2 regions of the Staphylococcus sp. 231237_7MaSpsaltlick genome follow, and region 1 is predicted to be linked to the other one. Evidence: a T-box and tRNA genes for the amino acid it is inferred to sense, from the RefSeq annotation. Region 1 holds a T-box; the other holds one or more tRNA genes.
The links. A T-box is a leader RNA that pairs with one kind of tRNA and senses whether it is charged. The one in region 1 lies ahead of serS (serine--tRNA ligase), so its partner is inferred to be a tRNA-Ser.
Positions count from the first base shown of each region.

Region 1 (8,912 bases):
TTATTAAAGATGATAAGGAGAGACTTTCAGGTGAAGACACACGTGAAGGTTTAACAGCAATCGTCTCAATCAAGCACGGCGATCCACAATTTGAGGGACAAACAAAAACGAAATTAGGTAACTCTGAGGTACGTCAAGTTGTTGATAAATTATTCTCTGAGTTGTTCGAGCGTTTCTTATTAGAAAATCCACAGGTAGGACGCATAGTCGTTGAAAAAGGTATAATGGCTTCTCACGCACGTCTTGCTGCGAAAAAAGCACGTGAAGTGACACGTCGTAAATCTGCTTTAGAAATTTCAAGCTTACCTGGTAAATTAGCAGATTGCTCTAGTAAAGATCCTTCTAGAAGTGAAATCTTTATCGTAGAGGGTGACTCTGCCGGGGGGTCTACAAAATCAGGTAGAGATTCAGAAACGCAAGCAATTTTACCGTTGCGTGGTAAGATATTAAACGTTGAAAAAGCCCGATTAGATAGAATATTAAATAATAATGAAATCCGTTCTATGATTACAGCATTTGGTACAGGTATTGGTGGAGAATTTGATTTAAGCAAAGCACGTTACCATAAAATTGTATTGATGACTGATGCTGACGTCGACGGTGCGCATATTAGAACATTGCTATTAACATTCTTCTATCGCTTTATGAGACCATTAATAGAAGCAGGCTATGTATATATTGCTCAACCGCCTTTATTTAAACTAACACAAGGTAAACAGAAGTATTATGTGTTTAATGAACGTGAATTGGAAAAACTTAAAGCCGAGTTAGATCCTACACCAAAATGGTCAATCGCACGTTATAAAGGTCTTGGTGAAATGAACGCAGACCAATTATGGGAAACAACAATGAACCCAGAAAATAGAGCTATGTTGCAAGTATCATTAGATGACGCGATAGAGGCAGATCAGGTTTTTGAAATGCTTATGGGAGACGTTGTTGAGAATCGTAGACAGTTTATTGAAGATAACGCAGTCTATGCCAACCTAGATTTCTAATACAATGAACTGAATTTTTGAAGGAGGATATCTTGATGGCTGAATTACCTGAATCAAGAATTAATGAACGAAATATAACGAGTGAGATGCGCGAATCGTTTTTAGATTATGCGATGAGCGTTATTGTATCACGTGCTTTACCAGACGTTAGAGATGGTTTGAAACCAGTACATCGACGTATATTATATGGTTTGCACGAACAAGGTATGACACCAGATAAGTCGTACAAGAAGTCTGCCCGTATTGTTGGGGACGTAATGGGTAAATATCACCCACATGGTGACTCATCTATTTATGAAGCAATGGTAAGAATGGCACAAGACTTCAGCTATCGATATCCTTTAATTGATGGACAAGGTAACTTTGGTTCAATGGATGGCGATGGTGCAGCGGCGATGCGTTATACTGAAGCACGTATGTCTAAGATCACATTAGAAATGCTTAGAGATATAAACAAAGATACGATTGATTTTATAGATAACTACGATGGCAATGAGAGAGAGCCGGCAGTCTTACCTTCAAGATTCCCAAACTTACTAGTTAATGGTGCTTCAGGGATTGCAGTAGGTATGGCTACCAATATTCCGCCGCACAATTTAACAGAAGTTATTAATGGTGTGTTGAGTTTAAGTTATAATCCTGATATTACTGTTGCAGAATTAATGGAAGATGTTCAAGGTCCTGATTTTCCGACGGCAGGTATTATACTTGGAAAGAGTGGTATTCGTCGTGCGTTTGAAACAGGTAGAGGGTCTATCCAAATGCGTTCACGTGCAGAAATAGAAGAACGTGGTGGCGGACGCCAACGCATTGTCGTTACAGAAGTTCCGTACCAAGTAAATAAAGCACGTATGATTGAAAAAATTGCAGAATTAGCACGTGATAAAAAAATTGATGGTATTACAGATTTACGTGACGAAACAAGTTTACGTACAGGCGTGCGTGTTGTTATTGATATCCGTAAAGATGCAAACGCAAGCGTCGTATTAAATAATTTATATAAACAAACGCCATTACAAACATCATTTGGTGTAAATATGATTGCTTTAGTTAATGGTAGACCTAAATTAATTTCACTTAAAGAAGCTTTAGAAGAGTATTTAGAGCATCAAAAAGTGGTTGTACGTAGACGTACAGAATATAACTTGAAGAAAGCATTAGATCGTGCACATATTTTAGAAGGACTAAGAATTGCATTAGACCATATCGATGAAATCATTCGAGTAATTCGTGAATCAGAAACTGATAAAGTAGCGATGGCTAGCTTACAAGAACAATTTAAATTATCTGAACGTCAAGCTCAAGCTATTTTAGATATGCGTTTAAGACGACTAACAGGTTTAGAACGCGATAAGATTGAAGCTGAATATAATGAATTAATTGCATATATTGAAGAATTAAAAGAGATTCTTGCCGATGAAGAAAAATTATTACAAATTGTCCGTAATGAATTAATTGATATACGTGAACGCTATGGTGATGAACGTAAATCTGAAATTCAACTTGGTGGACTAGACGATATTGAAGATGAAGATTTAATACCTGAAGAACAAATCGTGATCACATTAAGTCACAATAACTATATTAAACGTTTACCAGTTTCTACATATAGAGCACAACATCGTGGTGGACGTGGCGTACAAGGTATGAATACACTTGAAGAAGACTTTGTTAGTCAGCTCGTAACGTTAAGTACGCACGACAACGTATTATTCTTTACTAATAAAGGACGTGTGTACAAACTTAAAGGTTATGAAGTGCCTGAGCTATCACGTCAGTCTAAAGGTATCCCAGTAGTCAATGCTATTGAACTTGATAACGATGAATCAATCAGTACTATGATTGCGGTTAAAGACTTAGAAAGTGAAGATGATTACTTAGTATTTGCAACACGCAAAGGTAGAGTGAAGCGTTCTGCATTGAGTAACTTCTCTCATATCAATAAAAACGGTAAGATTGCCATTAGCTTCAAAAATGATGATGAACTGATTGCTGTTCGTCTCACTGATGGAGAACAAGACATTCTGATTGGCACATCTCATGCATCACTAATACGCTTTAATGAAACAACCTTGCGCCCGCTTGGTCGTACAGCAGCAGGTGTTAAAGGTATTACATTAAGAGAAGACGATAAAGTTGTCGGTTTAGATGTTACTAATGCTGATAGCGATGAAGAGATTCTAGTCGTTACTGAAAATGGGTACGGTAAACGTACGCCAGTTGGTGATTACAGATTATCAAATCGTGGCGGTAAAGGTATAAAAACAGCTACAATTACTGAACGTAACGGTAACATTGTGTGTATTACTTCAGTAACTGGAGAAGAAGATCTGATGGTTGTAACAAACTCAGGCGTCATTATCCGTATTGATGTAGAAGATATTTCGCAAAATGGCCGTGCTGCTCAAGGTGTAAGATTGATTAAATTAGGTGAAAATCAAATTGTATCAACAGTAGCCAAAGTAAACGATGAAGATGACATTAATAAAGATGGGGAATCAACTGAAGCTATAGCATCTGATGTAGACAATAACAATGCATCACAAACTGATTTGCAAGATTCACAAAACAGTGAAGTCATCGTAGAAGGTGATGCCCCTGGAAATGCAATTCACACAGAAGTCGATGAAGAAGATAACACGTCAGGCAATGATGAACGACAAGAAGTAAGACAAGACTTTATGGATCGTGTTAATGAAGATATAGACAACGCAGACCAAACAGCAGATGAAGACAACGAAGAAGAATAACTCGAACTAAAAGACCCACCTCAAATGAGGTGGGTCTTTTAGAATATCGGCAGTGATTTGGACCGACTCCTGCGAGGAGAGCACTAGCCGAAGACTACATGCTAAGGCAGTACCCGCGCCGCGGAAAACGTGCACCAAAAAATTGCCAACAAAGGCGGAGGCTTTGTCGATAGTCTGAGACCCACCTCAAATGAGGCGGGTCTTTTTATATTAATTATTTTCCAATGATTTCATAGCAATTGGAATTTCGCTGATAAGTCTGGAAGGTGGAACAACATACATTTTCTCAGCTAATTGTTCTCCAATAAAACTGTGTGTATATGTCGCACTTGTAACAGCTTCTTCGATGTCATTAAATTGGCCTACAAAGCTAGTTATCATACCAGATAAAGTATCACCCATGCCACCAGTGGCCATCGCTGGTGTACCAATAGGTAGTTTGTAATCTTTATCTTTAAAGTAGAGTTCTGTACCATGCATCTTCAATACAATTGTTGCCCCGATACGGTCTACCGCTTCACGGTTACGCTCATAAGTTTGTTCTTCTATCGGGATACCACTTAAACGTTCCCACTCTTTTTGATGTGGCGTGAAAATAACTTTGCAAGTTGGAATTTCAGGTTTCAATTTACTGAAAATCGTAATAGCATCACCATCAACTATAAGTGTTTGATGTGGTTGTATATTTTGAAGTAGGAAAGTAATAGCGTTATTACCTTTAAAATCACAGCCTAACCCTGGGCCGATTAAGATACAATCGGTGTTTTCAATCATTTTTGTTAGCATTTTTGTATCATTAATATCGATTACCATTGCCTCAGGACAACGTGAATGCAAAGCAGCATGATTTGTTGGATGTGTTGCTACTGTTATTAAACCACTACCACTGTATACACATGCGCGTGCTGCAAGCATGATTGCACCACCTAAGTTTGCATTACCGCCAATTAAAAGAATTCTACCATAATCGCCTTTATGTGTTTCATCTTTACGTTTTGGAATGCTTACTGATGATAAAGTTTCCATTTTGAAACCTCCTTCTTAAATTATTGAATGTGTGTAAATTTCTATATTTTAATAAAGAAAATTAACCGACTAACATATTGAAATGATTCTACTTTTAATAGCGATTATAACAATTGCAGAATTATTTGTATTGCAATTAATTTTCCTTAGTTTTCGTCATAGGAATTATAAATACAATAAGAAATATTATACCTGGTTGTCCTATTAGTCAACAGTTAAAAGAGTTAAGAATTTATTAATTTCAATAAACTTATTTTTATTACAACTTTATCCCATTAAAACAGTAATTTAATACCATGTTACGGATATTGGCTAAGCTATTGTCCAGTAAAAAATGTAAGCGTATACTCAAAATAATCAGAGAAAAATATTAAGCAAGGAGATGGGAAAATGACATTACAACTTAATGGGGAAACATTAACGATTAATGATATTAAACAGTTTTTAAATAAAGAAGAGACGGTAGAAATTACGGAAAATGCATTTGAACGTGTGAAAAAGAGTCGTCAAACGGTCGAAGATATTATAAAGAATAAAGAAACAGTTTACGGAATCACAACTGGATTTGGTCTGTTTAGTGATGTACGTATAGACGAAGGAGAATATAATCAATTACAAGTCAATTTAATTCGTTCCCATGCATGTGGCATTGGTGAACCATTTTCAGAAGAAGTAGCGTTAGTGATGATGGTATTAAGATTAAACACCTTATTAAAAGGACATTCTGGCGCAACAGTAGATTTAGTAGAGCAACTAGTGTATTACATCAATCAAAGAATTATACCTGTTATCCCGCAACAAGGCTCATTAGGTGCTTCTGGAGATTTAGCGCCGCTATCACACTTGGCTTTAGCGCTAATAGGAGAAGGGAACGTTTTTTATAAAGGAGAAGAAGTGGACAGCCGGTATGTCTTAAACCAGTTAAATCACAAAGCATTGGAGTTACAAGCTAAAGAAGGTTTAGCGTTGATTAATGGTACACAAGCAATGACTGCACAAGGTGTTATCAATTATATAGAAGCGGAAGATTTAGGTTATCAGGCGGAATGGATAGCTTCACTTACACATCAAGCCCTAAATGGTATTATAGATGCATATAATGAAAAGGTACATAAAGCCCGTAACTTCAAAGAACAAATAGATGTTGCCGCGAGAATGTTAGACTGGTTGGAAGGTTCAGGATTGACGACAAACCAAGGTGAAGTGCGTGTACAAGACGCTTATACTTTACGTTGTATCCCTCAAATTCATGGTGCTAGCTTCCAAGTATTCAATTATGTGAAGGAAAAATTAGAGTTTGAAATGAATGCTGCAAATGATAACCCGCTTATATTTGATGAAGATGATGAAACACTTGTTATATCAGGAGGAAATTTCCATGGTCAACCTATAGCGTTTGCTTTAGACTTTTTAAAACTTGGTGTAAGTGAATTAGCAAACGTTTCAGAGCGACGTCTAGAACGCTTGGTAAACCCTCAATTGAATAATGGATTACCAGCCTTTTTAAGCCCACAACCAGGGTTACAAAGTGGTGCGATGATTATGCAGTATGCTGCAGCAAGTCTTGTTTCAGAAAATAAAACACTTGCACATCCAGCAAGTGTTGATTCTATACCATCTTCTGCTAACCAAGAAGATCATGTTTCAATGGGAACAATTGCTTCAAGACATGGTTATCAAATGATTGAAAATGCACGTCGTGTATTGGCCATTGAAGCAATCATTGCTCTGCAAGCTGTTGAATATAAAGATATTGATAAGTTGTCACCTAAGACCTATGAAAAATATCAAGAATTACGCCATATTGTGCCATCTATCACAGAAGATAGACAATTTCATAAAGATATTGCAGCAGTATCACAATATTTACGCGATGTTGCTTATATGGATGAAATATAATTGACTATAGATACTATCACTCTTGAAAAAAATGATGTTATTTGCTATATTTAATTTAACTTAATAAGTCATTGTTCGTAGGATAAGTAGTATTAATTTTCTGGTTTCAGAGAGCCTGTGTTGAGTGTGAACAGGTAGCCAAGGTTAATGTGAATCTACCTACTATAAGAGAACAATCGGATTTAACCGTTATTTTTGTGAGAGTGCAGTCTAATTTTAGATTGTTAAATAGGGTGGCAACACGTAGACCACGTCCCTTGTAGAGGGATGTGGTCTTTTTTGCGTGTTTATCCCAAATTTTTTAAAAATTGAAAGGATGGATGAAGTTATGTTAGATATTAAGTTATTTCGTAATGACCCTGATTTCGTTAAAGAAAAAGTAGCTAAGCGTGGGATGGAAGCTACTGTAGTAGACGAAGTACTAGAATTAGATGAGCAGCGCCGTCAGTTAATTAGTAAAGCTGAAGAAATGAAAGCCGAGCGTAATAAAGTGAGTGGCGAGATTGCTCAAAAGAAACGTAATAAAGAAGACGCAGATGAAGCCATCTCAGCAATGCGTAAACTTGGTGATGAAATTAAAACTTTAGATGACACACTAAATCAAGTTGATGTGGATCTTAATGATAAATTATCACGCATTCCAAATATTATTCATGATGATGTACCTGAAGGTGCCACTGACGAAGACAATGTAGAAGTTAAACGTTGGGGTACACCAAGAACATTTGATTTTGAAGAAAAAGCACATTGGGACTTAGTAGAAGAATTAAAAATGGTCAATTTTGAACGTGCAGCTAAAGTATCTGGCGCTAGATTCATTTTCTTAACAGGTGAAGGTGCACAATTAGAAAGAGCATTGATGAACTATATGATTACGAAACATACAACACAACATGGTTATACAGAAATGATGGTACCGCAATTAGTTAATGCTGATTCAATGTATGGTACTGGTCAATTACCTAAGTTTGAAGAAGACTTATTTAAAGTTGAAAAAGAGGGTCTATACACAATACCAACTGCAGAAGTACCTCTGACAAATTATTACCGTAATGAAATTATCGGGCCGGATGAATTACCAGCTAAATTCACTGCCCAATCAGCATGCTATCGTAGTGAAGCGGGATCAGCTGGTCGTGATACAAGAGGTCTTATCCGTTTACATCAATTCGATAAAGTTGAAATGGTTCGTTTTGAAAAACCAGAAGATTCTTGGAAGGCACTAGATGAGATGACTGAACACGCAGAAGCGATTTTAGAAGAATTAGGCTTACCATACCGCCGTGTTATTTTATGTACAGGCGATATCGGTTTCGGTTCAAGTAAAACTTATGATTTAGAAGTTTGGTTACCAAGCTATAATGAATATAAAGAAATAAGTTCTTGTTCAAATATTACTGATTTCCAAGCACGTCGTTCAAATATTCGTTTTAAACGTGATAAAAATGCTAAACCAGAATTAGCACATACACTTAATGGTAGTGGCTTAGCAGTAGGACGTACATTTGCTGCAATAGTTGAAAATTATCAAAATGAAGATGGTTCTGTAACAATTCCCGAAGCGTTAGTACCGTATATGGGTGGAAAAACAGTCATCAGTCCTATTAAATAAATTATTAAAAGTGCGTAGTTAAAGTATTAGCTACGCACTTTTTTATATGTACGGAGAGGGTAGGGGAGGTGTAAAAGTTGAGTATGAGAAATACATAAAAACAATGTTGCTAAAGTTATTAAATCGATTTAAAAAGTGATGACGCAACAGGGGAGTCTAAAATAAAACATAAAATTCTGAATTATTTTTAAAGCTTTTAAACAATGTTATAAGACACTCGTTAGTCTAACCTCACACAAGCGAACGTCTAAAAGTATTGATTGTTTTTATGCTATTGTAATAGAATGAATTTACTGTTTTTAGAGTTGAAGGGAAGAGGGTGGAAAAATGGGGAATGGGGCGCATATGACTTTTAAACAAGGTGTAAAAGCGTGTATTCCTACTTTGTTAGGTTACGCTGGTGTTGGTCTGTCTTTTGGAATTGTTGCAGTGGCCTCGGGTTTTAGTATGTTGGAAATTATTTTACTTTGTTTGTTAGTATATGCGGGCGCGGCACAGTTTATTATTTGTGCGCTTGTTATTTCTGGTACCCCTATATCTGCAATTATATTGACGACGTTCATTGTGAACTCAAGAATGTTTTTATTAAGTATGACACTTGCGCCAAGTTATAAAAACTATAGTTTA
Region 1 covers NZ_JBICNX010000002.1:316,968-325,879, forward strand. Annotated here, with positions in the region: gene gyrB (DNA topoisomerase (ATP-hydrolyzing) subunit B) at 1-998, shown strand, start outside; gene gyrA (DNA gyrase subunit A) at 1,034-3,748, shown strand; gene ACF91D_RS04555 (NAD(P)H-hydrate dehydratase) at 3,959-4,774, opposite strand; gene hutH (histidine ammonia-lyase) at 5,165-6,673, shown strand; T-box leader at 6,744-6,934, shown strand; gene serS (serine--tRNA ligase) at 7,002-8,285, shown strand; gene ACF91D_RS04570 (AzlC family ABC transporter permease) at 8,613-8,912, shown strand, end outside.

Region 2 (8,912 bases), on a different contig from region 1:
ATAATTCTGAAACAAAAGTAAATACTTGATTGGTTAAAGCTTCAATATGCTTACTCATAATCATCGACTCCTAAAGCTTTCATCATAGGATTAAATTTGACCGCTGTTTCTTCAACTTCACTATCGGCATCCGAATCAAATACAATACCGCAACCAGCATATAATGTAGCTTGGTTCTTTTTAATAAGCATCGAACGAATTGCGACAATAAATTCACAGTTATCATACATATCAATATAACCAGCCGGTGCGCCATACAAACCTCGTGTACCGAATTCATTTTGTTCAATATACTCAATGGCTTCTTTCTTTGGAAAGCCACCTAACGCAGGAGTTGGATGCAAACTATCCAACAAACCAATATACGACTCATCAATTAATTGTCCCTTGATTTTTGTATATAAATGATACAAATGATCATTAGTTAAAATTTGTGGTTCTTTATTAAATTCAATATGTTCAACATATGGTTTAATATCATGCAATATACTTTCAACAACAAAACGATGTTCATTTAAGTTCTTTTCATCATTTAAGAATGCATCAATATTTGCTTTATCGATTGCCTCTTCATGCGTGCGCTTAATCGTCCCTGCAACAGCTTTAGTTGATAATACATCGTCATTCACTTCCATTAATTGTTCTGGAGTTTGTGAGAAAAATACACTTCCTTGTGATTCCAGAACAAATAAATAGCTATTTCGTTCACCTTGTATTGCTTGTTTTAATATATAGGGGATGTTTATATTTTTATCAAATTGAATCATTCGCTTACGCGCAAGTACAATTTTTTTATTTTCGTCTAAAATATCGATTGTATCTTTAACTAAATCACGCCACTCATCTTTATATATATCTTCGATGCGTTTAATCTCTCCACGTTCAAAATCTGGTGAAATATTCGGTTGAGTTAATTTCTCAATAATTGCTAAAAATGTTTCAATTTCAAATTTATCTGTCTCAACAGTATAAGTGATATATGATTTCCCATGTTCCATTGTTACCAACACTTCAGGTAAAATAAAGTGATTGATACCAAATTCACGCCATTCATCTCCCGATTTATGAGAAGAAAATTGAAATCCTCCACATATCTTAAGATGATGCTTTGTAGAACTCGGATGTATTAAAGCAATGTCATTTTTATATTTTTCCCATTCTCTGAAAATAGACTGTTTATTTTCAAAGTCATTTTTAAACCTCTTAATAGCATGATAGCCAAAGAATGAAGTTTCGTTGTCATTTTTTCTAAAATAAAAACGGTCACCTGCACTATCTTCTGTTATATGAAATAATTCAGTCGGGTCTAATTCATAGTCCAATGTTGCTTCAACTGAAACCCAAGTATGCTTACTCTCATATACCGCTTCGACAATTTCACTTTCCTTGACGTCCAATGTCATCTATTTCACTTCTTTCATTTATCAGTTTTCACTCATTATAATATTGTACCACTTTTCACAATGTGTGTACGGATATGAGCTTAATTCGTTTGTACTAATTTTACGTTATTTGACCTAAATAACATCTTCTATTAAAATTGATTTGATAAAATATTATTAATTTAAAGGATAAGAGGTATTTACACTATGGCATCTCAATATCAACAATATTCAACTGTCAAAAAATATTGGCACTTGATGAGACCACATACATTAACAGCAGCTGTCGTTCCAGTGCTCGTAGGTACTGCTACTGCAAAGATTTTCTTATTAGGCAGCGAAGACCATCTCAGCCTTAGTCTATTCTTAGCGATGTTACTTGCTTGTTTATTAATTCAAGCGGCAACTAATATGTTTAATGAATACTATGATTTCAAAAAAGGGCTAGACGATCATACTTCCGTGGGAATCGGTGGTGCGATTGTACGTAACGGAATGACGCCAAAGCGTGTAATGAATTTAGCTATTGCATTTTATATCATTGCCGCATTACTAGGTATATTCATTGCAATGAATAGTTCATTCTGGTTATTACCTATTGGTCTCGTTTGTATGGCCGTTGGTTATTTATATACGGGTGGACCATTCCCTATTTCATGGACTCCATTCGGCGAACTATTTTCTGGTGTGTTTATGGGTATGTTTATTATTTTAATTTCATTCTTTATTCAAACAGAAAATATTCAGAGTTTAGCGATTTGGATCAGTATTCCAATTGTTATAACGATTGGTTTAATTAATATGGCCAATAATATCCGAGATCGTGTTAAAGACAAAGAAAGCGGTCGTAAAACGTTACCTATTCTTTTAGGCAAACGCTTCTCTATTTATTTCTTAGCATTTATGTATATCGTCGCATATGTCCTAGTAATCTATATAACATTTTTCAAACCTGGTGGCTCTATTTTCTTCTTATTAGCGTTGCTTTCATTCCCTTTACCAATAAAGGCTGTTCGACGTTTCAAAAAATATGACACGCCTGAATCAATGATGCCTGCAATGGCAGCAACAGGTAAAACCAACACATTTTTCGGTGTTTTATATGCACTAGGTATTTATATTAGCGCATTACTGGGTGGTATTTAATTTTAGAGTTCCATCTCACCTAATTCATAATACAAGCGATACAACAACTTAATACGAGTTATTTAGCAGTCGGTACCTTTAGTCAATAGGCCGGCTGCTTTTATATTATTGCGTATAAATCATATGGTGATGCATATGACCATACAAGTCTATTTGACGTTCACTTACAAAGCCCAACTTACTATATACACTCAAAGCAATAGAATTATTTAAATCACAATTTAAACTCCATTTTTGGTCGGGTGCTGTATTGATTACATGTTTAATCAATTGTGTAGCAACTCCTTGACCTCTGTATTCTGCAAATGTTGCCACTGTTTCAATGTACCACTCATCATCGCTTGCTTCTTTAGTTGGCATTGGCGTCCCCAAACGTGAGACATCTTCATCCAATTCTAGCTCGAGCCAAGCATTTTCATATGCTAATTCCTTATCACCTGGATAAGCAATTAAACATCCTGCAACTGCTCCATCTATTTCATAAACCCAAATATTGTCTATATGTCCCCTATAAGGTACCTCAATCATACTGCGCTCTATAATTTGCAACAAACGCTCCTTTTGCACATGACGTACCAACGGAATTTCTAGTTCTTCCCATATGATATAACATAATTGCGCTAACTGTTGTCTATCTTTAGGTTGTGCCTTTCTAATCATAATTGCTCTCCTCATTTACACATTTAATCACCTATTATTATATCTGAAATTATTTTAAAATTCGAAGTTCTTACTTACAATGTCACTAATTTTCACATTTAATAGTTTTTAATTGTTGTTTATACTAATTTATAAGATAATTTATTTATTATTATTCAAAGAGAGGTAAGAGATCGTGAAAGTTAACAAAGTGATATATGTTGTATTATGCTTCTTTCTTGGCTGGATAGGCGTTCACAAATTTTATTCCAATCAATTGTTACAAGGTATGCTCCATTTAGTGTTCTTTTGGACAGGGATTCCATATATTATCGCAATTATAAGTGGGATTATTACTATATTTTTCAAAAAAGCTGATGATGATGGCTTAATTTCATTTGAAAAATAAATCATAATATACTAGTTAAAATAACAAAAAACGGGTATGTACTTTTATATAGCATTTTGAATAAATTGCATAATTGTTAAGGGGGTACTACCTATGGGAAATATTATCAAACGTGTATTTAGAGCTATTGCTGTAAGTTATATAGTAAAGGCGATAAAGAATTTAATAAGTAAAAAATAAACCAACCATTATATATTATAAAAACACCGAGTGAGGCACTATAAATGTCTCATCCGGTGTTTTGTATTTTTCTATATATGCAACTAACTAATTAATAAGTAAACACACATTTAAGTTAAAAAGATAGCTAATTTTAATTTATAATGCAATTTGACCACTATACTAACTATTTTCTAATTTGAATTGTTGAATTCTATCTCCTATTTCATCACGTACGCTTTGAAATTTTGTCCAATCCTGTCCAGCTGGATCATCAAATCCCCAATGCTGCTTAGTCACATGCTTAGGTAATACAGGACAATTGTTATCAGCATCACTGCATAACGTAACAACTAAATCAGCCTGGTTCAATATTTCACTATCAATTAAATCCGAGGTATGATTTGAAATATCGATACCTACCTCTAACATAGCTTCTACTGCTTTCGGATTAACGCCATGTGTCTCAATTCCTGCAGAATAGACATTCCAATTATCACCTAAAATTTTATGTGCCCATCCTTCTGCCATTTGACTTCTACAAGCATTACCTGTACATATAAAATAGATCGTTTTCTTATTCATTTTATTTCTCCTTTAAAATATAATAAGTGTTAAATATAATCCTAATAACGTAAAAAACAACACTGGGATTGTTATTACAATACCTGTTTTAAAATATGTTCCCCAAGATATTTTGACACCTTTTTGTGATAATACATGTAACCAAAGCAATGTAGCCAAAGAACCAATAGGCGTAATCTTTGGACCTAAGTCAGAACCAATGACATTTGCATATATCATGCCATCCTTTAACACTCCTGTTACATTTGATTGCCCTATCGCAATAGCATCAATCAGGACCGTTGGCAAATTATTCATAACAGATGAAAGTATTGCAGAAATAAAGCCCATTCCCATTACACTACCAAATAAGCCATAATGAGCAATATCATTTAACAAACTACTTAATAGCGTTGTTATGCCAACATTTTTCAAACCATATACTACTAAATACATTCCTACTGAAAAAATAACGATATTCCAAGGTGCTCCCTTAATTACCGTCGTAGTATTCACTGCAGCTGAACGTCTGGCTAATAATATAAATAATAAAGCACACACTCCAGCTATAATTGAAACTGGTATTTGAATAAATTCACTTATTAAATAACCAATCAATAATATAATCAGGACAACCCATGAAAATTTAAATAATTTCATATCTTTTATTACCGTTACAGGCTCTGCAATATGTTTCGTTTCAAATGAATTTGGAATTGATTTGTTAAAATATAACCACAGAACAATGATACTTGCTATCAATGCAAAGCAATTTGGAATTATCATTCGTACCATATATTCCACAAAACCAATATCAAAATAATCCGCAGATACTATATTCACTAAATTACTTACTATCAGTGGTAACGATGTAGTATCTGCTATGAAACCACTTGCGATAATAAATGGGAAAATAACTTTTTTATTAAAACCTAGCGTCCGAACCATTGCTAACACAATCGGTGTTAATATCAACGCTGCCCCATCATTAGCAAAAAATGCTGCGACGACCGCCCCTAATACCATTATATAAATAAACATCTTTAGACCATTACCATTCGATGCCCGGACCATATGTAATGCTGCCCATTCAAAGAAACCTATTTCATCAAGTATTAGAGAAATTAATATTACTGCGACAAAAGTTAACGTCGCATTCCAAACAATTCCAGTCACCTCAAACACATCTGAGAAACTCACTACACCAGTTATAATGGCAATTATTGCACCGATCATCGCCGTAATACCAATATCTAACCCTTTAGGTTGCCAAATTACAAAAAATAAAGTCACTAAAAACAAGACAATTGCTAACACAGTCATGAATTACACTCACCTTTATTGAGATCTCTACAAATACAACGTACATGATTCGTGTTTATATTATCCAAATGCTCAGTCACTTCAGTCATCAACTTATGATTCAACTGATACATCCGTTTATTGCCTAGTTTACGCATTGTTATTAGTTCAGAATCTAATAACGCCTTCATATGATGACTCAATGTAGGTTGAGAAAATTGAAAATGCCCTAATAAATCATGTGCACAAAGCTCATCACATGATAATAAATCTAATATCTCGAGTCTATTTGGATCTGCTAATACCTTTAACAGCCTTGCAATTTTTTGATATGCCAATCATAGCACCTCCATAGTTCTATATAGATTACCATCTATATAGATATTTGTCTATATACTTTTCAAATTAATAGATTACTAGGACTGATATTCAAATTATTTTTAATAAAAAAGCCACCTAATCATTATATTTCTTATTTTTAAGGGTAATGTATTTTAACAACATTAAATTGCGATTCAAATTTAATAACTGCTCGATTTATATAAGTGACTTTATTAATTAACGGATAGATTATGGTATCAATGCAAATAGCTATTATTCACATTTATAGGAGTGACACGATGAAAAGAATATTTACATACATTCTGATATTCGTAATAACTTGTTGGATGTTTATCAGCTTGTTAATCAATCATCAACGACAACAAATTGATTTTATAGCTGTAGGTGATAATTTAATACATCCAGTTGTCTATCAAGATGCTAATAACGGAAAAGATTCATATAATTTCCAAAAAATGTACCGACCAATTGCTCCTTACATACAAGACAAAGACCTTGCATATATTAACCAAGAATCACCTCTAGGTGGAGATGATCGTCCATTTTCAGGTTTTAAAAGATTTAATACCCCTTCTGTAGTCGCAAAAGCTGTAATTGATACTGGATTTAATCTTATTAATGGATCAAACAACCACTCCTTAGATCAAGGCACTAGTGGTATCAATAACAGTTTATCAACATGGCATAAATACCAAGATAAAGCACTATTCACTGGTATGTTTAAAAGTAAGAACGATTATAATAAAACACCTACCATAAACATCAAAAATACTAAAGTATCCATGTTAAGTTATACATTTGGCACAAATAATTTAACACCCAAATCACCCTATCAAATAAAATATATAAACAAGCAACAAATCAAAAGAGATATAAAAAAAGCAAAACAACATAGTGATTTTATTGTCATTTCTATGCATTGGGGTAAGGAAGGCAGCCACAAGCCAAGTAAAAAACAAAAGGAATATGCTAAATTCTTAGCCAAACAAAATGTCGACGTCGTTATAGGTATGCATCCACATGTAATACAACCTGTTGAATGGGTTAAAGGTACACAAAACCATAAGACATTAGTCGCTTATTCTCTCGGAAACTTCTTAAATGGCCAAGAAACGGGGACTGAAAGTAATCATTTAGGAGGCAGTATTCAATTTAAAATTGCAAATAATCATAACGACACCAAAATCTCCGACGTAAAATGGCGCTCAATCGTTAATCATTATGAAATGACTGCTCCATACAATAATGACAGTAGGCATCACTTCAAAGTTTATATGTTAAATGATTATCCTAATAAATTAGCTGATCAACATGGTTTGCAATATCAAAGAAATACTAATATGTCTAAATCACAATTACAACAAATTACGACAAATGTTATTGATGAACGTTTTTTAGACAATAACAGCTATTAGCATTATGAACGTGTTGTTAGGGTGAAGGTTAATTATCTCTATTAACGATATTTATCCAAACACAACAAAAAACCCGTTAAATCAACGTTTAATTACGTTAACTTAACGGGTTTTCTCTATACGGAAACGGAGGGATTCGAACCCTCGCGCCGCTCTCGCGACCTACACCCTTAGCAGGGGCGCCTCTTCAGCCAACTTGAGTACGTTTCCATGGCTCCACAGGTAGGACTCGAACCTACGACCGATCGGTTAACAGCCGATAGCTCTACCACTGAGCTACTGTGGATTAATGTGTTCTCTTATCAAGCACAAATATAATTATATCAATAACAGCAGATTTTTCAAGTATAAATGTTAAAAAAATATGCGGAATATTTACACTAATTTAATATAATATTCCACATACTTTATCTTTTACATTTAAAATTCATTTTCGTTAGCTATTTGTGCTCGAATAAAGAGTATTTGGCTAATGCTTCATAAATATTTAATTGTGGTTTTGTATAATCGATTGGGGAATCAGGATCAAATGTAGCTACTCTAGCTGCTCTATCCATCATGTAGTAATAATATATACCATTCAAGTATTGATGATGCATACTGTGAGCAGAGATATTAACTGTTATCGTTTGATTGTCTACAAAGATAACTTTACATTTTTTATCCTTTAGTGGCTTTATTTGTTCAACATAGTGAATGTTAATCCATGTGTTTTCATCTTTTCTATCAGAGTGAGTTGGGAAAAAATAAGTGGGAAATAATGGAGTAAATAGAAGTGGTGGTTTACTACTAATGCCCGTAATTCGCATTGTATCCTCTTTTTTAAAATTATAACTACTACCGTAAAACCTACATGAGCGATCAATAATTTTAGGTGTTCGATCTTTGATTACTGTACATTCATCCTTATATTTAAACACCCGGGTACCTTCTAACAAACCAAATGACACATTACAAGGTTGCAATGCCATATCACCTTTTTTAATTACATAATGCAAATTCATAATTGATGCCTCCTTATACTTTGGTGATAAGCAAATAATATAACACAAATAATTTAAAATCAACAAAATAATATAAAATTCTTTCTTAATTACCATCAACTTAAATTTCGCAAAAAAGTTTTTGCCATTTTTTATTTTTTGAAAGTTGCATTTTACACTTATTTTTTCGGAATAGTCAGAATATTTGTTGATTTCAATATAAAAAAACTGTATACTACATGTAAATATATAGAAAGGCAGTGGTTAAAATGAAACATAACACACATGTTAAATATAATACATTAGAGTCCTTTGTATCTACTATCAATGATTTGGGTATCGAACTAATAATTGATGAATCGCTACGTAACGTTCGTAAGCATGAGTTAGAACATTTAATAGACGATGCTCTAAAAAATAAAAACGAGAATGATTTCAAACGCTATACAGATGAATACAAAAACTTGGAGGAATTTCTCGTTGGATAATTTAATCGATTGCCATTTAAAATAAGGTCTATCCCTACTTATCAGTTGATAATGTCGGTGGATAGACCTTTTCGTATTTTATA
Region 2 covers NZ_JBICNX010000019.1:73,070-81,981, forward strand. Annotated here, with positions in the region: gene menD (2-succinyl-5-enolpyruvyl-6-hydroxy-3-cyclohexene-1-carboxylic-acid synthase) at 1-58, opposite strand, end outside; gene ACF91D_RS23985 (isochorismate synthase) at 51-1,403, opposite strand; gene ACF91D_RS23990 (1,4-dihydroxy-2-naphthoate polyprenyltransferase) at 1,590-2,528, shown strand; gene ACF91D_RS23995 (GNAT family N-acetyltransferase) at 2,634-3,188, opposite strand; gene ACF91D_RS24000 (TM2 domain-containing protein) at 3,364-3,576, shown strand; gene arsC (arsenate reductase (thioredoxin)) at 3,919-4,320, opposite strand; gene arsB (arsenite efflux transporter membrane subunit ArsB) at 4,333-5,622, opposite strand; gene ACF91D_RS24015 (ArsR/SmtB family transcription factor) at 5,619-5,939, opposite strand; gene ACF91D_RS24020 (CapA family protein) at 6,222-7,358, shown strand; tRNA gene ACF91D_RS24025 (tRNA-Ser) at 7,480-7,568, opposite strand; tRNA gene ACF91D_RS24030 (tRNA-Asn) at 7,570-7,644, opposite strand; gene ACF91D_RS24035 (competence protein ComK) at 7,799-8,362, opposite strand; gene ACF91D_RS24040 (IDEAL domain-containing protein) at 8,611-8,829, shown strand.
Region 2: it encodes a tRNA-Ser, which carries the amino acid that the T-box ahead of serS (serine--tRNA ligase) is inferred to sense. The anticodon was not compared.